2 regions of the Pseudoalteromonas rhizosphaerae genome follow, and region 1 is predicted to be linked to the other one. Evidence: predicted binding sites of a transcription regulator. Region 1 holds the regulator's gene; the other holds the start of a gene.
The links. The regulator sigma-54, encoded in region 1, starts transcription at its own class of promoters, with help from an activator protein. The targets are predictions, from matches to a motif close to GTTGGCACGNNNNTNGNNT.

Region 1 (7,880 bases):
AAAAAATTAATGCCAAAAGCATTACCTATGATATGGACCAACAGCTGATCAGTGCTGAAAAAGGCGCAAGCTCAAACGATCGCGTACACACTATTTTGGTACCTGTTGACAGTAAAAAAGACAAACCTAAAGGGCAGCCATGAGTATATTAAAAGCTGAATTTTTAGCAAAAAGCTATAAAGGTCGCCAAGTTGTAAAAAGCGTGGGTTTAGAAGTTAGCGCAGGCAGCATTGTTGGCTTACTGGGTCCTAATGGCGCAGGTAAAACCACCACTTTTTATATGATTGTGGGTTTAGTACCTAGCGACAAAGGTAAAATAAGTATTGATGATAATGACATCACTTTACTGCCAATGCACAGTCGCGCACGGTTAGGGATTGGCTACTTACCACAAGAATCATCCATCTTTCGTAAGTTAACTGTTTATCAAAACCTGATGGCTATTTTAGAAACTCGTAAAGAGCTGAATAAACAAGCCAGAGAAGAAGCACTAGACAGCTTACTTGATGAGTTTAGCATTCAACATATTCGCGACAGCCAAGGTATGGCATTATCTGGTGGTGAACGTCGTCGAGTTGAAATTGCACGCGCTTTAGCCGCAAATCCAAAATTTATCTTACTTGATGAGCCTTTTGCTGGCGTTGATCCTATTTCAGTGTTAGATATAAAGAAGATTATTGAACACCTTAAAAACCGTGGTATTGGCGTACTTATTACCGACCACAATGTACGAGAAACCCTTGATGTTTGTGAAAAAGCCTACATAGTTTCTCATGGGGAGTTAATTGCATCAGGTACCCCTGAGCATGTACTTGCCGACCAAACAGTCCGCGATGTTTACCTGGGCGAGCAATTTAGGCTATAAAGCCACGCTCGGCTAAGTATCTGCTAGACTTAACGATGATAACAATAAAAGGATTGTTAGAGATACATGAGGCAATCACTCCAGCTGCGCATGGGCCAGCAACTTACAATGACACCACAGCTGCAACAAGCAATTCGCTTATTGCAACTCAGTACATTGGATCTCCAGCAAGAAATTCAAGAAGCACTCGACAGCAATCCATTGTTAGAGCTAGAAGAGCATGAATATTCAGACGACACGGCTGGTAAAAACGAACAAAAACAAGACAACGATGACTTAACTGTTAGTGCATCAGCAGACGACAAGCCCAGCGAATATGAACAAGAAAGTAGCGAAGCATTAAGTAAAGAGACTTTAAGTGACGAAATGGCTATGGACGTCACCTGGGACGAATACATGAGTGCTGCGCCAAATACGTCATCCGGCCCAATGCCTGAAGATGAGTCAATTTATCAAGGTGCTTCAACTGAAACCCTGCACGAATATCTGATGTGGCAATTACAGCTCACACCTTTTAGTCCAACCGATGAAGCTATTGCCATTGCGATTGTTGAAGCTGTTGACGATTCAGGTATTTTAACCTTGAGCTGCGAAGACATCGCAGAGAGCTTAAATCAAGGTAATAACGAAGAAGAAATCGAACTAGACGAAGTGCAAGCAGTGTTAAAACGCATTCAGTTATTTGACCCTGTTGGTATTGCTGCGCGCAGCCTACAAGAATGTTTATGTATTCAATTAAATCAATTTGATCCTGCAACTCCTTGGATTAGCGAGACTAAAATGATTTTAACTGATCATATCGATTTATTAGCTAGTCGTGACTATCGCACTTTGATGAAAAAGACTAAGCTTAAAGAAGATGAGCTGAAAGAAGTAATGACATTGATCCACAGCCTTAATCCAAAGCCTGCGGATACTATAGTACGCGAAGAGTCAGAGTATGTTATACCTGATGTTTCGGTGAAAAAAATTAAAGGTCGCTGGGTGGTTGAACTTAATCCAGACAGCATGCCAAAAATTAGAGTGAACAGCCAATATGCGGCAATGTCACGCTCAGTAAAATCAAGCACTGACAGCCAATTTATACGTTCGCATTTGCAAGAAGCTAAATGGTTTATTAAAAGCCTAGAAAGTCGTAACGAGACGTTACTCAAAGTAACTAACTGCATTGTAAAACAACAGCAGGGATTCTTTGAGCATGGCCCTGAAGCAATGCGACCTATGGTACTAAACGACGTTGCTGAAATGGTTGAGATGCACGAATCAACAATCTCTCGCGTAACGACACAAAAGTACATGCATACCCCCCGTGGTATTTTTGAGTTAAAGTATTTTTTCTCAAGTCATGTAAGCACTGAGAACGGCGGCGAATGCTCTTCGACAGCTATTCGAGCATTGATCAGAAAATTGATCAGTGCAGAAAACTCAGCGAAACCATTGAGTGATAGTAAGATTGCAGATATATTGGCAGAGCAAGGTATCAAAGTAGCTAGACGGACTATTGCAAAATACCGCGAGTCACTGGCTATTCCACCGTCAAATCAACGTAAAAGTTTGATTTAAGGCGTAAAATCACAAGAGGAAAATGCTTATGCAACTAAATTTAACTGGTCGTCACGTAGAAATTACTGATTCATTAAGAGACTATGTAAACAATAAGTTTGCCAAGCTTGAAAGGCATTTTGATCATATCAATAATGTCCATGTTATTCTTGATGTAGAAAAACTAAGCCAAAAAGCAGAGGCCACATTACATGTCAGTGGCGCTGAATTATTTGCCTCGACTGAGCACCAAGACATGTATGCAGCTATTGACGGACTAATCGATAAACTTGATCGTCAAGTAATTAAACACAAAGAGAAGCACGCTCGACACTAACACTATGAAATTAAGCTCACTTATTTGTCAGGACTGCAGTAAAGCTGCGGTCCTTTTTAATAGCAAAAAACGGATCATTGAATTTATAAGCCAATTGGCTCATGAACAACTCCCTCAGCTATCACAACAAGAAATCCTCAACGCACTACTATCGAGAGAAAAACTAGGTAGTACCGGTATTGGTCGTGGTATTGCTATCCCTCATGGCCGTATGAGTGGTGTTGAAAACCCGCTAGCAATAATTTTAGTGAGTGAATCACCGGTTGATTTTGATGCGATTGATAATCGCCCAGTTGATATATTTGTAGCCCTCATCGTACCAGATGGTGACAGCCAACTTCATTTGAAGACGTTAGCCACAATTGCTGATAAACTCAATAACAAAGATTTTTGTAAACAACTACGTAGCGCAAAAACAGACCAAGATTTGTATCATGTAATTGCAGCTCAATCGTAGTCATACCAATTGTATTGTATTGAATTAGAGAGTAATTATTGCAACAGGGAAATAGCTCTAGAACAAGGTGGAAATTATGAGATATAGTTGTTCTATATAAATAATTTTAAACAAAGTTAGTGGGTTATTTAACAAGCAAGAATGAGCATGTTTTTAATAAAATTGGTATTAAATGAAGGAGAATTTACATGGAGTTAATCATCATCAGTGGGCGTTCTGGCTCAGGTAAATCTGTTGCTTTACGTGTTGTAGAAGATCTTGGCTATTATTGTGTAGATAATATTCCAGTTAACTTATTACCGTCATTAGTACGCAGTGTCTCTGATAATTACGACAAAATTGCCGTCAGTATCGATGTTCGTAATTTACCGAAAGAGCAGGAAGAATTTAACGACATTCTTGAATACTTGCCTGGTTTTGCAAATCCGACGCTATTTTATTTAGACAGTGATGATCAAACCCTGATCAAACGCTTTTCTGAAACCCGCCGCTTACACCCATTATCTTTGGATTCTTTGCCACTGGATTTAGCCATCAAGCAAGAAAAAGTGTTGCTTGATGTATTAACTACTCGTGCTGATTTCATGCTTGATACCACAGATCTCAGTGTCCACCAGCTTGCTGAGTCAATCCGTGAAAAGATTTTAGGGAAAAAAGATAAAAAACTAATCATCACCTTTGAATCATTTGGTTTTAAGCATGGTATTCCAAAAGAAGCCGATTATGTATTTGATGCACGTTTTTTACCTAATCCACACTGGGAGCCTGAGTTAAAACCGCTCACAGGCCTGGATCAACCAGTAAAAGATTATTTAGCCAGTCACAGTATCGTGCAAAAATTCACTTGGCAGATCCAAACCTTTGTACAAACTTGGTTACCGCACTTAGAACGTAATAACCGCAGTTACTTAACAATTGCTATTGGTTGCACCGGTGGTCAACATCGCTCAGTTTATCTAGCGCAAACTATAGGTGAAAGCTTCTCGATGAGCCACAGTAATGTGAAAATTCGCCATCGTGAACAAGAATAACAACTCACGTTTACAGTAAGGAATGTTGATGCGCTTAGAAGATACATTTTTAATAAAAAACAAACTCGGTTTACATGCTCGCGCAGCCAGCGTATTAGCGCAATTAGCTGTGCAGTTTGATGCCAGCATCACACTTCATCAAGATGACAAACAAGCCGCAGGCGACAGCGTACTGGGCTTAATGCTATTAGAAAGTAGCCAAGGCAAAGAAGTTAAAGTTGTATGTGAGGGCCCGGACGCTGAACCTGCTCTTGCAGCAATTGGTGAGTTGATCGCACAACGCTTTAACGAACAAGAATAGCTCGTAGTCAGTACCACTAAATTGCGTTAAACTGAATAAAGTCGTTAATTAAACAGACCAAGCGCGTTAATTATCGACAACAGTTACCCTACCTATCAAGTGTATTAATTTTTTAAGGACGCCAATGCCAGAAGCTTTTGAACAAGATTACCCACTACAACAACTAAAACAAGTGACCAAGTCACTTAACAGTGGTCAATTTGTTCAAGTAAGGCGTATGTTGGCAAAAACAGCTCCGTGTGACACCGCATTATTACTCGAGTCATCCCCGCATAAGATTCGTACCTTATTATGGCAACTGGTTGATCCAGATGTACAAGGTGACGTACTTGAAGAACTATCAGAAGATGTTCGTTTAGGGATCATTGCCCAAATGGAGCCGAAGCACATCGCTGCGGCAACTGAGGACATGAGTCACGATGATCTAGGGGAAGTACTACGTAGCCTACCTGATACCGTCTACAAAGACGTTGTTAGTGCCATGGACAGCCAAGATCGAGAACGTGCAACTCAAGCACTCTCTTATCAAGAGCGCTCTGCTGGCGCGCTGATGAACACCGATACAGTGACCATCCGCCCTGATGTCACTATCGACGTAGTACTGCGCTACTTACGTTTACGTGGTGAGCTACCAGAAGGTACCGATGATCTTTATGTTGTTGATAAACATAACTGCTTTATAGGTGCCATGTCGTTAACGACCTTGTTGACTAACTCGCCAGATAAAATCATTCGCGACTTAATGGATGAAGATTGTGAATCTATCCTCATTTCGATGGATGAAACCGATGTAGCACAACTGTTTGAACGTCATAACTGGATATCAGCCCCAGTGGTTGATGATAATGACCATCTACTTGGCCGTATCACCATCGATGATATCGTTGACGTTATCCGTGAAGACGCCGAGCATAGCTTATTAAGCCTAGCCGGTCTTGATGATGAAGAAGATACCTTTGCTCCGGTGTTAAAAAGTTCGAAAAAGCGCTCAATTTGGCTTGGCGTTAACTTGTTAACCGCGCTACTTGCTGCGATTGTGGCAAGCTTCTTTGAAAACACTTTAGCAATTTTACCTATTCTAGCAGTACTCAACGGTATAGTGCCATCCATGGGGGGTGTTGCGGGCAGCCAAACATTAACACTCGTAATACGTGGTATTGCAGTGGGTCATATCAACCAAACTAACCAACGCTTTTTACTGATCAAAGAGCTTGCAATCGGCGCAATAAACGGGATTGTTTGGTCTATTTTAATTGCCGGTGTTGTTGCTATTTGGCAATGGGACTTTAAGCTTGGCGGCGTACTCGCCTTTGCCATGTTTATGAACTTAGTAGCCGCAGGTATCGCCGGTGCCAGTATTCCGCTGCTATTAAAAAAAATGAAAATTGATCCTGCATTAGCTGGCAGCGTGGTACTGACAACCGTAACCGATATTGTAGGGATCTTCGCCTTCCTAGGCACTGCCACTTGGTTGTTGGTGTAGTTAAAAATAAGTTAAAGGTGGTAGACTCTAGACACTAGGTTCTAGTACTTCGTCACACAAATTTTGACTAGTTGAGAGCACCGTAAGCTCTCTCTAGTTTTTCACGTGCTGAATCAACATTAAACATCCAATTTATACTGGCGCCTTCTTTATTTCGGCGCCATTCCCACGCCGTGAGCTCTGTCTTTAACTCTTCCATACTTGCTATGCGCCGATCTAAGCATTGCTTATTCATATTGCCAATTTCTATCTCGACCATATTCAACCAACTCGCATGTTTAGGTGTGTAATGGAACTCTATTTTATTTAAAATACGTCGTGCTTCTTGCGGTGAAAATGCTTTATATAACGCACCTTCCGTATGAGTCGATAAGTTATCTAGCACGACACGAATTTTATTCGCATGTGGGTAGTGTTCATCGACTAAGTCCTTCATACAGTGTGCAAAATCAACTTTCGTTTTCCTCTGTGTTGCTTTAACGTGTCGCCAACCCCGATGACGGTCAAAGAATACAAATAAGTTAGCCACGCCAACCCGTTTATATTCATAATCTAGGCGTTTTACCTGTCCCTTTTTCATCGGTTGTACTGGCCGTGTATCATCAACAAGTTGCTTCATCGCCTCATCAAAATTAATAATGGGATTGAGCTCATCCGCTGGCTCAGCATATAATTCAAGTACATGCTCCATTCTTGCAATATACTCAGCGTCCATTGTTGCCACACACCACATCTTTTTTTGCCATGGCTTTAACGCATTTTCTTTAAGGCGTCTACGAACCGTTTCATATGAAATACTGTCTAAATCCGTTAATGTTATTAATCGCTCGCCAAGTAACGCTAATGTCCATCGGCAGTGTCCTGTTGGCGGCTCAGAACAGGCTGTGGCTATTAAAGTTACTTCATCTTTCGCGGAGGTTTTTCTCATAGCACCACTTCGTGCACCTTCATTTAAAGCGGCTTCTAAACCGTCTTCGACAAACTGACGTTTGACTCGAAATACAGTTGAAGAGCTCACTTGAACCGCTTCACATATTTGATCTGTTGTATATCGACAACGGTCCGCTTTTAATAAAATGGCGGCTCGTTTGTACTTTCGAACATTGACCATGCCTTTTTTGCAGTAGTTAACTAATTCGCATTTTTCTTCTGCTGATAATTCAACAATATACTTTCGGTTCATAACAATATTAAATGAGTAAATATGAGTTAAAGGATCGTCAATTAGGATAAAAGTTCATTATGAATAAAGAAGAGTTGCCGTCGTTCACTGTGAAACAAGGGCAGTATTTGGCATTTATTTATTACTACACAAAAGTGAATGGTGTTGCACCTGCTGAAAATGATTTTGAGCGTTATTTTGGAACTGCATCATCAAGTGTTCATGCAATGATTTTAACGCTTAAAAAGAAAGGGTTCATCACTTCAACTGCTGGAAAAAGCCGAACGATAAAGCTATTGATAGGAATAAATCAGTTGCCTGAATTTAAGTAAGGCAACTGATCAGAACTTCTGTGAACGAGTACTAGTCACTCCCCTAGAGCAGCATATAGTTTAAAATCAGGCAACTAAGTTCATACTAATGTGTAAATTAGTGATCATAGCTGTTCTATTTAAATCAAACTCATTTAACCTTAACCCTCTATACCTAGGCGCTATAGCCGCTTCTGGTGTATGAGAAAAAGTCATTGCTATGTAATCTGTCAATTGATCTTGGCGGTTCAACAATTAACCAGAGAGGCATCGCAATGACTGAAAATGATAATGTTATTTCCATCGAGGCACCAGTAAATCCGTTAGAATAATTACTAAAAACAGGGGCTCAGCAGCTGTTACCTCAAGCTATAGAGGCGGAACTGCTTAC
Region 2 (7,880 bases), 570 kb from region 1:
GCCTACATTAGTGCTGGTAGCATTGTTGATGTCGAAATATTAACACCCACAGCCAGTAAGCGAATTAAAACTGAATTTGTTGGTTTATTGCATGAGCGTTTTGTGATTTTAAATTATCCATCAGCCAAGCGCTTAAGTAACGCGGGTGAATATTTAAAAGATGGTGTTGTGGTGATCGTCAGAGCGGTGCTTGAAACCGGTGGCGGGCAAGTTATAGCATTTCGTCAGCAGGTTATGTCAGTGTCGTCGCACCCGGCACGGCTTATTTATTTAAATTTCCCAACTGAAGTGCAATTATTTAGTTTGCGATCACAAACTCGTATTCCCACATTATTAGCTGCAAAAATAAAGTTTAATGACGAACGCGAGATGCAAGGAGTTATTAAAGATATCTCAGTAACTGGGGTAATGTTTGATGTAAAAAGTAAAGCTGATCTCAGTGAATTAAAGAATACTCAGTGTCATATTATGCTCGATAAAAACAATAAAGGTGTTACTGAGTTTAGCGGACAAATATGCAGTGTTAAAAGCCATGCCACTAGCGCCCAGTTTGGTATTCAACTAACGGCAAGTGAAGACGAGATGAAAACTTTCATGAAAGACCACTTTATTGACCTTTCAGTGCTTGAGCCACTGGTATAAATTTGTGCATATTCGCTGTTTTGCGACAAAATAGCGGATATACCGTAACCCACCTTAAAGAACTCTAAATTTATTTTTATTGTTATTAATTATCAGCAACATAGATTTTTTATTTATTTCAGTTGCTAATTTTCAGCTGGTTAATTTCAGCGCCTGTCACTCTTCTTGCCTATAAAAATATAAATACGAACACTGTAAGTACGGATCTGTGTCTTTTCTATTAAACCTAATTAATTGATTTTTATAAACTATATTTTATAGGTGGTTTACGTGTTGCTAAAAAGCAACAAAAAACACCGTAAATAGCCAGTCAAAAGTAAATTTTATTTTTAATAATTTGATTTTAAACGTTTTTTTAAATGTGGCACCGAAGTTGTAATAGTCTAGTTGTACAGAACGAAAATGTGATTAGCACATCGTTCGAAACCATAAACATTGAAGGAATATTTATTATGAACACATTAAATAAAACGTTGGCACTTATTGCTCTAGCATCTTCTTCAGCCGCATTTGCTGCAACAGACTTTGACACATTAGATGTTGATGGTAATGGCGCAATTAGCCAAAGTGAAGCTTCAGTTGATGCTGAGCTTATGAGCCAATTTGCAGAGCTTGATACCGACGGTAACGGCGAACTTTCAAAAGCAGAGTTTTCAAAAGCTTAATGTCGCTTTTTGACAGGGAAAAATGAAAAGGACTTCGTAACACACTATTCATCATCTCAGGTGAAAGGAGATAACCAATGAACATACTAAATAAAGCGATAGTACTTATTGCATTAACCTCTTCATCAGCAGCATTTGCTTTTGAGGCGTTAGACTTCGATACCCTTGATGTTGATGAAAATGGTGTGATCAGTCAAGTTGAAGCCGCAGAAGATGCTGAGCTTTTAAATAGATTTGCAGAGCGTGATACTGACCAAAACGGTGAGTTATCAAAAGAAGAGTTTTCAAAAGCTTAATAATTTAATACTGAGTTTATCCTGAGTTGCCAAAGACAACCTAAGTGGGCAGGGAACCCATGATAAAGGATAACAAGGAAGACTTTACTCGCATTGAAAACCAGTATTGAGACAAATTTTTTGATAGTACATTGAAGGAATATTAATTATGAACACATTAAATAAAACATTAGCACTTATTGCACTGGCATCTTCATCAGCGGCGTTTGCTGCTACCGATTTTGATACGCTAGATGTTGATGGCAACGGCGCAATCAGCCAAAGTGAAGCATCGGTTGATGCTGAGCTTATGAGTAAATTTGCAGAGCTTGATACAGACGGTAACGGTGAGCTCTCAAAAGCTGAGTTCGCAAAGGCCTAATTATAGCTTCCGCCTACAAGGAATTTTAAAAGGACTTTTACATTGATTACGTTCAAAAGCAGCCAATACCCCCGGGCTGCTTTTTTTATGCCTGTGTGCTTCCTGTGCGGTTAAGTGCATTATTTACAACATAAATACATCAGCTTATTATCGTGGTATTAATTTATACATGGAAGTTGCTAATGTTAGAGATTATCAGTTTATATTCAGCACTAAGCGCGAGTATATGGATTGTTGCTGGGGTGTATATCGCTGGTAGGTGTTATCCAAACTATAGTCATGCAAAGCAATTTTGCAGCGAGCTCGGTGCTGCTGGCAGTCCCACGGAAAAACTATCCCCGCTTATTAATAACTATCCTCTTGGGTTACTATTTTGTTTATTTGGTTGGTATGTCGTACAGCTGGAAAATACCGCTATATTAATTATGTTGGTCGGTTGGCTTGTCATGATTCATGGTGTGGGTACCTGGATTGCCGGTTACTTCCCCATGGATGCGGATCCTAATACTAAAAACCCTACTTTGAGTTGCCAAATACATTCTTGGGCTGGCTTGGTAATGCTGCTGTCTTTGCTGATTGCGCCAATTTTTGTTGCTGTAAGTTCATATACCAGTATTTCATTTCGGCTTTTTTCAATTTTGTGTGTGTGTATTGCCTGTTACTTTTTAGTTTTGTTGACGCAAGCATTTAAGCAAAAAGGCAGTGTAGGCACTTATCAACGATTAGCTTATGGTGTGCAGTTGTTGTGGTTGAGTGCATTTTCGTTGGTGCTGTAATTTAATTTTAGATTTAAACAGTAAGTGTTGCTTTGTAAAACGCTTAAGCAAAGGTGAATTAGATATTGAATGACGGAGATTAGGCTTAGTGAAAAGTGTTAGCTATACCGTGGAACTTAGCTGTCCATCTTTAGAAGAATTTTGTTTATTAAGAGAGAAAGTCGGTTGGGGTAAAGTCAACGCTGATCTGGCGAATACTAGTTTAAACAACTCGTTATTTCATGTAGTGATCCGACAGGAGGGGCTACTTGTTGGTATGGGTAGTGTAATAGGTGATGGTGGTTTATTTTTTTATATCCAAGATGTTGTTGTCGATCCTGACTTTCAAAGGCAAGGTATTGGTGCGTTGATTATGGATAATATAGAAATGTATTTGGCTGGGGCAGCAAAAAAAGGTGCGACGATCGGACTGCTCTCAGCCAAAGGTAAAGAATCTTTTTATGCTCGTTACGGATATTTTAGTCGGCCGGATAAAATGCTAGGCTGTGGGATGTGTAAATTTACTTAGGATGAAAAATTTCAATGTCTGAATATGTAGCAAGTGTTGTGTGGTCTCGCCAAGCAGAAGAGTTGTTTATCGATAATAAATATAGCCGAGGTCACTTGTGGCAATTTGATGGTGGGGCAACTATTGCTGCATCCTCCTCACCGCATATCGTGCCACTGCCATATTCTGTGGCAGAAAGTGTCGACCCCGAAGAGGCATTTATTGCGTCATTGTCGAGCTGCCATATGTTATTTTTCTTATCTATTGCGGCAAAAAATAAGTTTATAGTTGATAGCTATCAAGATGATGCCGTTGGTTTGATGCAGCGCGCTAGTGATGGGCGTATGTCGATGACTCAAGTAACTTTAAAACCATGTGTGAAGTTTGCCGAAAATGAGCAACCTAGTGCAGAGCAATTAGAAGAAATGCATCACCAGGCTCATGAGTTATGTTTTATCGCCAATTCGGTGAAAACACATATTGTGATTGAAATTGTTGGTGCTTAATTAAATTGTAAGAATACCCAGAGCGTTAAAACTGCAATATCGTTGCTATTGTTTCGCATAATGGCAACAAAACACGAATTTTCATAAACTAACTGCGTTTTTATTTTTTACTTACCAAAATAAATTTAATTTCCCCTTACAATTCAGATTGTTAATTTATGAAAAAAATTTAATTTTTATCAGTTAAAGTTGCTGTTCAGTTGCGGTTAGGGTACTCATCTTTGAAAAAAACACTATTATCAGCATAGTTTATCGAGTTGTGTCATTTTTATAACTATTAACCATTTGATTTATATGGTTTTATAGGTTAACGCATAAATTTTGTTGCTAAACTGCAACAGAATAGTCCTTCTAAATTCCACGAAAACATCAAAATACAATGTAACTTCATGATTTTTAATGATAATAAATTGTTGGCACCGAAGTTGTAATACTCTAGTTGTCTTGAACGAAACGGTGATTATCACTTAAGTTCACAACCATAAACTTTGAAGGAATATTTATTATGAACACATTAAATAAAACATTAGCACTTATCGCATTAGCTTCTTCATCAGCAGCATTTGCAGGTACTGACTTTGACACCTTAGATGTTGATGGTAGCGGCACGATCAGCCAAAGCGAAGCGGCAGTTGATGCAAAATTAATGAGCCAGTTTGCTGAGTTAGATACTGATGGTAATGGTGAGCTTTCAAAAGCTGAGTTTTCTGAAGCGTAATCGCTTATTTTCATACAAGGATCTTTGCAAAGGACCTGCGCATTTGATTAAGCAAGCACACTAAATTTTGGAAGGAAGATAATTATGAACACACTAAATAAAACCTTAGCACTTATCGCGTTGGCATCATCATCAGCTGCTTTTGCAGCAACTGACTTCGATACTCTTGATGTTGATGGCAATGGTGTAATCAGCCAACAAGAAGCATCTGCTGATGCGACTATTTCAGCTAAGTTTGCTGAGCTTGATACTGACCAAAACGGTGAGTTATCAAAAGAAGAATTTTCAAAAGCGTAATTTCAGTTTCCACAAACAGGGATCTCTGAAAAGGATTTCTTTCTTTTAAATTATTAGGAATAACACTATGAAACATATTAATACAGCACTTGCTATTTTTGCCTTAGCGGCTTCATCAACTGCGTTTGCAGCAGTTAGTTTTGACACATTTGATACTGATGGAGACGGCGTGATTAGCCAAAAAGAAGCCTCTGTGAATGCACAGTTAGTTGAAATTTTTGCTGACTTAGATACAGATCAAAACGGTGAGCTATCGAAAGAAGAGTTTGCCAAAGTACAATAAACTGATAGAAATAACACTCCTACAAAAAAAGCAGCTTAGTTAAGCTGCTTTTTTTGGTTAACTTGAATGGTTATAAGCTGTAGTCAAACTGCAGGGAGAATTTTCGCGGGCTGCCGTAGCGATATTGGTTATAAAAACCAATTTGGTTGTAATAAGTTTTATCAAATAAGTTATCAATATTTACGCTAACAGACATTTGTGAGTTAATTTGATAACTACTCATAAGGCTTGCGATGCCATAACTTGATTGCTCTACTTCAACTTGACCGTGAACTGGGTTTTTTACTTCATCATAGCTGCGACTTTGCCAGCGATAACCGCCACCGACTTTCAACCCTGTTAACAGGTGATCTAATTTATAAGTGGTAAATAACTTAAATTGATTTTTTGGGTTTGTGGTATTGAGGATGTCACCTTCGGGCGTTTCACCTTCGCTATAAGTGTAGCCAAAATAGCCATTCCAACTATCAGTAAATGCACCATTAAGTTCAAACTCAAGCCCTTGGGTGACCGTACCATCAATTGGTTGATAAATTGCCTGAAGAGTGTCTGGAATTGTTTCGCCAGTGTATTCGCCCACATTGTCTTGCTGAATTTCAAAACCCGATAGTGCAATGTCTAAACGCTCGTCCAATAATGAGGCCTTGATACCTAGCTCATAATTTTGACCTTGAATTGGGTCAAGGTAATTACCATTTTTATCGACGCGGCTTTGCGGGGTAAATATATCGGTGTAGTTAGCATAAAGTGCCCAATTATCTGCCAAGCTATAAGTAGCACCTAAATAATTGGTCAGCTCGTTATCTAATTTATAATCATGTTGGCTGCCAAAGTTATCTTGATTTGTTTGCCATTGATTTAATCGGCTTCCTAAAACCAATGAGAGTGAATTTGTTAGATTAAGTTGTGAAGCAAAGTACAAAGCATTTTGCTCTGTTGTGCCATAAGAGCCAAAGGCGGGTGTAGCTTGCCAAGTTGGTTTTGGGTAGTCATAGTTTGGGGCTGTAAAATCGCCGATGATTTCTGCCTCTTCTTGCCCCGGGAAGTAGGGGGTTGTAAAGTCTTGCTCTTGGCTATTGTAACCAAACATGACTTGGTGGCTTTGATCTAACCAGTTAAATCTACCGGTAAGCTCTATCTCGTAGGTGCGCTGAATCCGCTTGGCATCAATATAATTTACTGAACCGGGCATCATGCCTATATTCGTTTGTGAGTCAGGGTTACCTGTCGCCCAAAAAACATCGTAATGTAGGTCATTATTACCATATATGTAGCTCGCGCTTAGCTGCCAATTAGCATTGAAGTAATGCTCAATACTCATAAAGCTATTGAGGGCATCAGTTGTTGAAGATGACCAATTTGGCGCTGTTGAAGTTTCTCGGTCATAGTTAGTACGGCTGCCATCGCTATAAAAAATAGGTAAACCGCCAGACATCGTGCCTTTAGGCGTTGTTTTTTGGTTATCAATAGCCACCGTTAATAGCGTGTTATCGGTTAAATCAGCTTCAACAATACCGTATAACGTGGTTTTATCTTGGCTGAACCTGTCTTGATATGATTGCTGATCTTGATAGGCGAGTACGGCACGCGCACGCACTGTTTCACTGCTATTTAAACTACCCGATGCATCAACCACACCACGATAGTTTTGCCAAGAACCAACCGTTGCAGAAATATTTACTTGGTTATGCACAGTAGGGCGCTTACGTATTAAGTTAATTGCTGCTGATGGATTACCTGCCCCCAGCATTAACCCTGTGGCACCACGGACAACTTCAATTCGCTCATAAATAGCAGTATCTGTTAAGTTATCGCCGTAATTAAATCGGGTATCATAAGTAGTTGCTATACCATCATATAAAATACTGGTAACGCTAATCCCTCGGGCTGAAATTGAATATTTACCGTTGTCGGCTTCTCTGGCGTTGATGCCGGTTACGCTGGTGATGGCTTCAATAGCGCTATTTAATTGTTGATCGGCCATAAATTCACTGGTGATAGCGATAACCGATTGCGGAGTTTGCAAGTGGCTGAGATCAAGCCCTGTTGCTGAGTTCATTGCACTGACTTTGTAGCCGCTATCTTGCTGGCCCACGATGGTTAGTTTTTCAATGTCGTTTTTAGCTTCGGCATTGGCATTAGCCGAGAGTCCACACACAAGAATACCAATAACACTGCAATATGTAACACAAAGAGGGGTGTTTAAAGTTGGGTGTATCATTTGAAGAAATCCATTTATATTAAAAAATGTGAAATTAACTTCTCACAGAAAGAGAAAACGCTTGATTATCAAACAGCGTGAGAGTAATGGATTTGGGTACAGAAGTAAATGCTTTTGAGATTGATTTTCATTTGCATGTTTTGAAGGTGAAATTCACCTTTCGATACAATTGCTTTGTGTCGAAAGGTGAGGAGTAATTTAGAGAAAGATAGCGCTAACTTGGAACAGTTTTTCAACTACGTTGATATGCTTTTTATCGATCAAGAACATAATGACGTGATCGCCTGAGTGAATTATCGTGTCGTCGTGGGCAATGAGTACATCATCATTACGGACAATCGCGCCAATCGTGGTACCTGCAGGCAGCTTAATATCAGCGATTGCACGGCCGACAACTTTAGAGGTATGTTCGTCGCCATGGGCCACCGCCTCAATGGCTTCTGCCGCGCCTTTACGTAATGAATACACATTAACAATATCACCGCGGCGAACATGGGTAAGCAGGGCGGAAATCGTTGCTTGTTGTGGTGATATGGCAATATCAATTTCGCCACCCTGCACTAAATCTACGTATGCACCACGCTGAATAAGCACCATGGTTTTTTGCGCACCCATGCGTTTAGCGAGC

Region 2: the regulator sigma-54 is predicted to act here: its motif matches at 1,050-1,068, upstream of PVK79_RS01410 (EF-hand domain-containing protein).

What each region holds. Positions count from the first base shown of each region.
Region 1 covers NZ_CP118496.1:5,066,174-5,074,053, forward strand. Annotated here, with positions in the region: gene lptA (lipopolysaccharide transport periplasmic protein LptA) at 1-143, shown strand, start outside; gene lptB (LPS export ABC transporter ATP-binding protein) at 140-865, shown strand; gene PVK79_RS22120 (RNA polymerase factor sigma-54) at 932-2,428, shown strand; gene hpf (ribosome hibernation promoting factor) at 2,457-2,744, shown strand; gene ptsN (PTS IIA-like nitrogen regulatory protein PtsN) at 2,749-3,201, shown strand; gene rapZ (RNase adapter RapZ) at 3,390-4,232, shown strand; gene PVK79_RS22140 (HPr family phosphocarrier protein) at 4,261-4,533, shown strand; gene mgtE (magnesium transporter) at 4,658-6,016, shown strand; gene PVK79_RS22150 (IS630 family transposase) at 6,084-7,199, opposite strand; gene PVK79_RS22155 (LexA family protein) at 7,259-7,510, shown strand.
Region 2 covers NZ_CP118496.1:300,088-307,967, forward strand. Annotated here, with positions in the region: gene PVK79_RS01405 (flagellar brake domain-containing protein) at 1-642, shown strand, start outside; gene PVK79_RS01410 (EF-hand domain-containing protein) at 1,095-1,307, shown strand; gene PVK79_RS01415 (EF-hand domain-containing protein) at 1,385-1,603, shown strand; gene PVK79_RS01420 (EF-hand domain-containing protein) at 1,752-1,964, shown strand; gene PVK79_RS01425 (DUF998 domain-containing protein) at 2,147-2,740, shown strand; gene PVK79_RS01430 (GNAT family N-acetyltransferase) at 2,829-3,248, shown strand; gene PVK79_RS01435 (OsmC family protein) at 3,263-3,733, shown strand; gene PVK79_RS01440 (EF-hand domain-containing protein) at 4,239-4,451, shown strand; gene PVK79_RS01445 (EF-hand domain-containing protein) at 4,536-4,748, shown strand; gene PVK79_RS01450 (EF-hand domain-containing protein) at 4,816-5,031, shown strand; gene PVK79_RS01455 (TonB-dependent siderophore receptor) at 5,102-7,252, opposite strand; gene trkA (Trk system potassium transporter TrkA) at 7,451-7,880, opposite strand, start outside.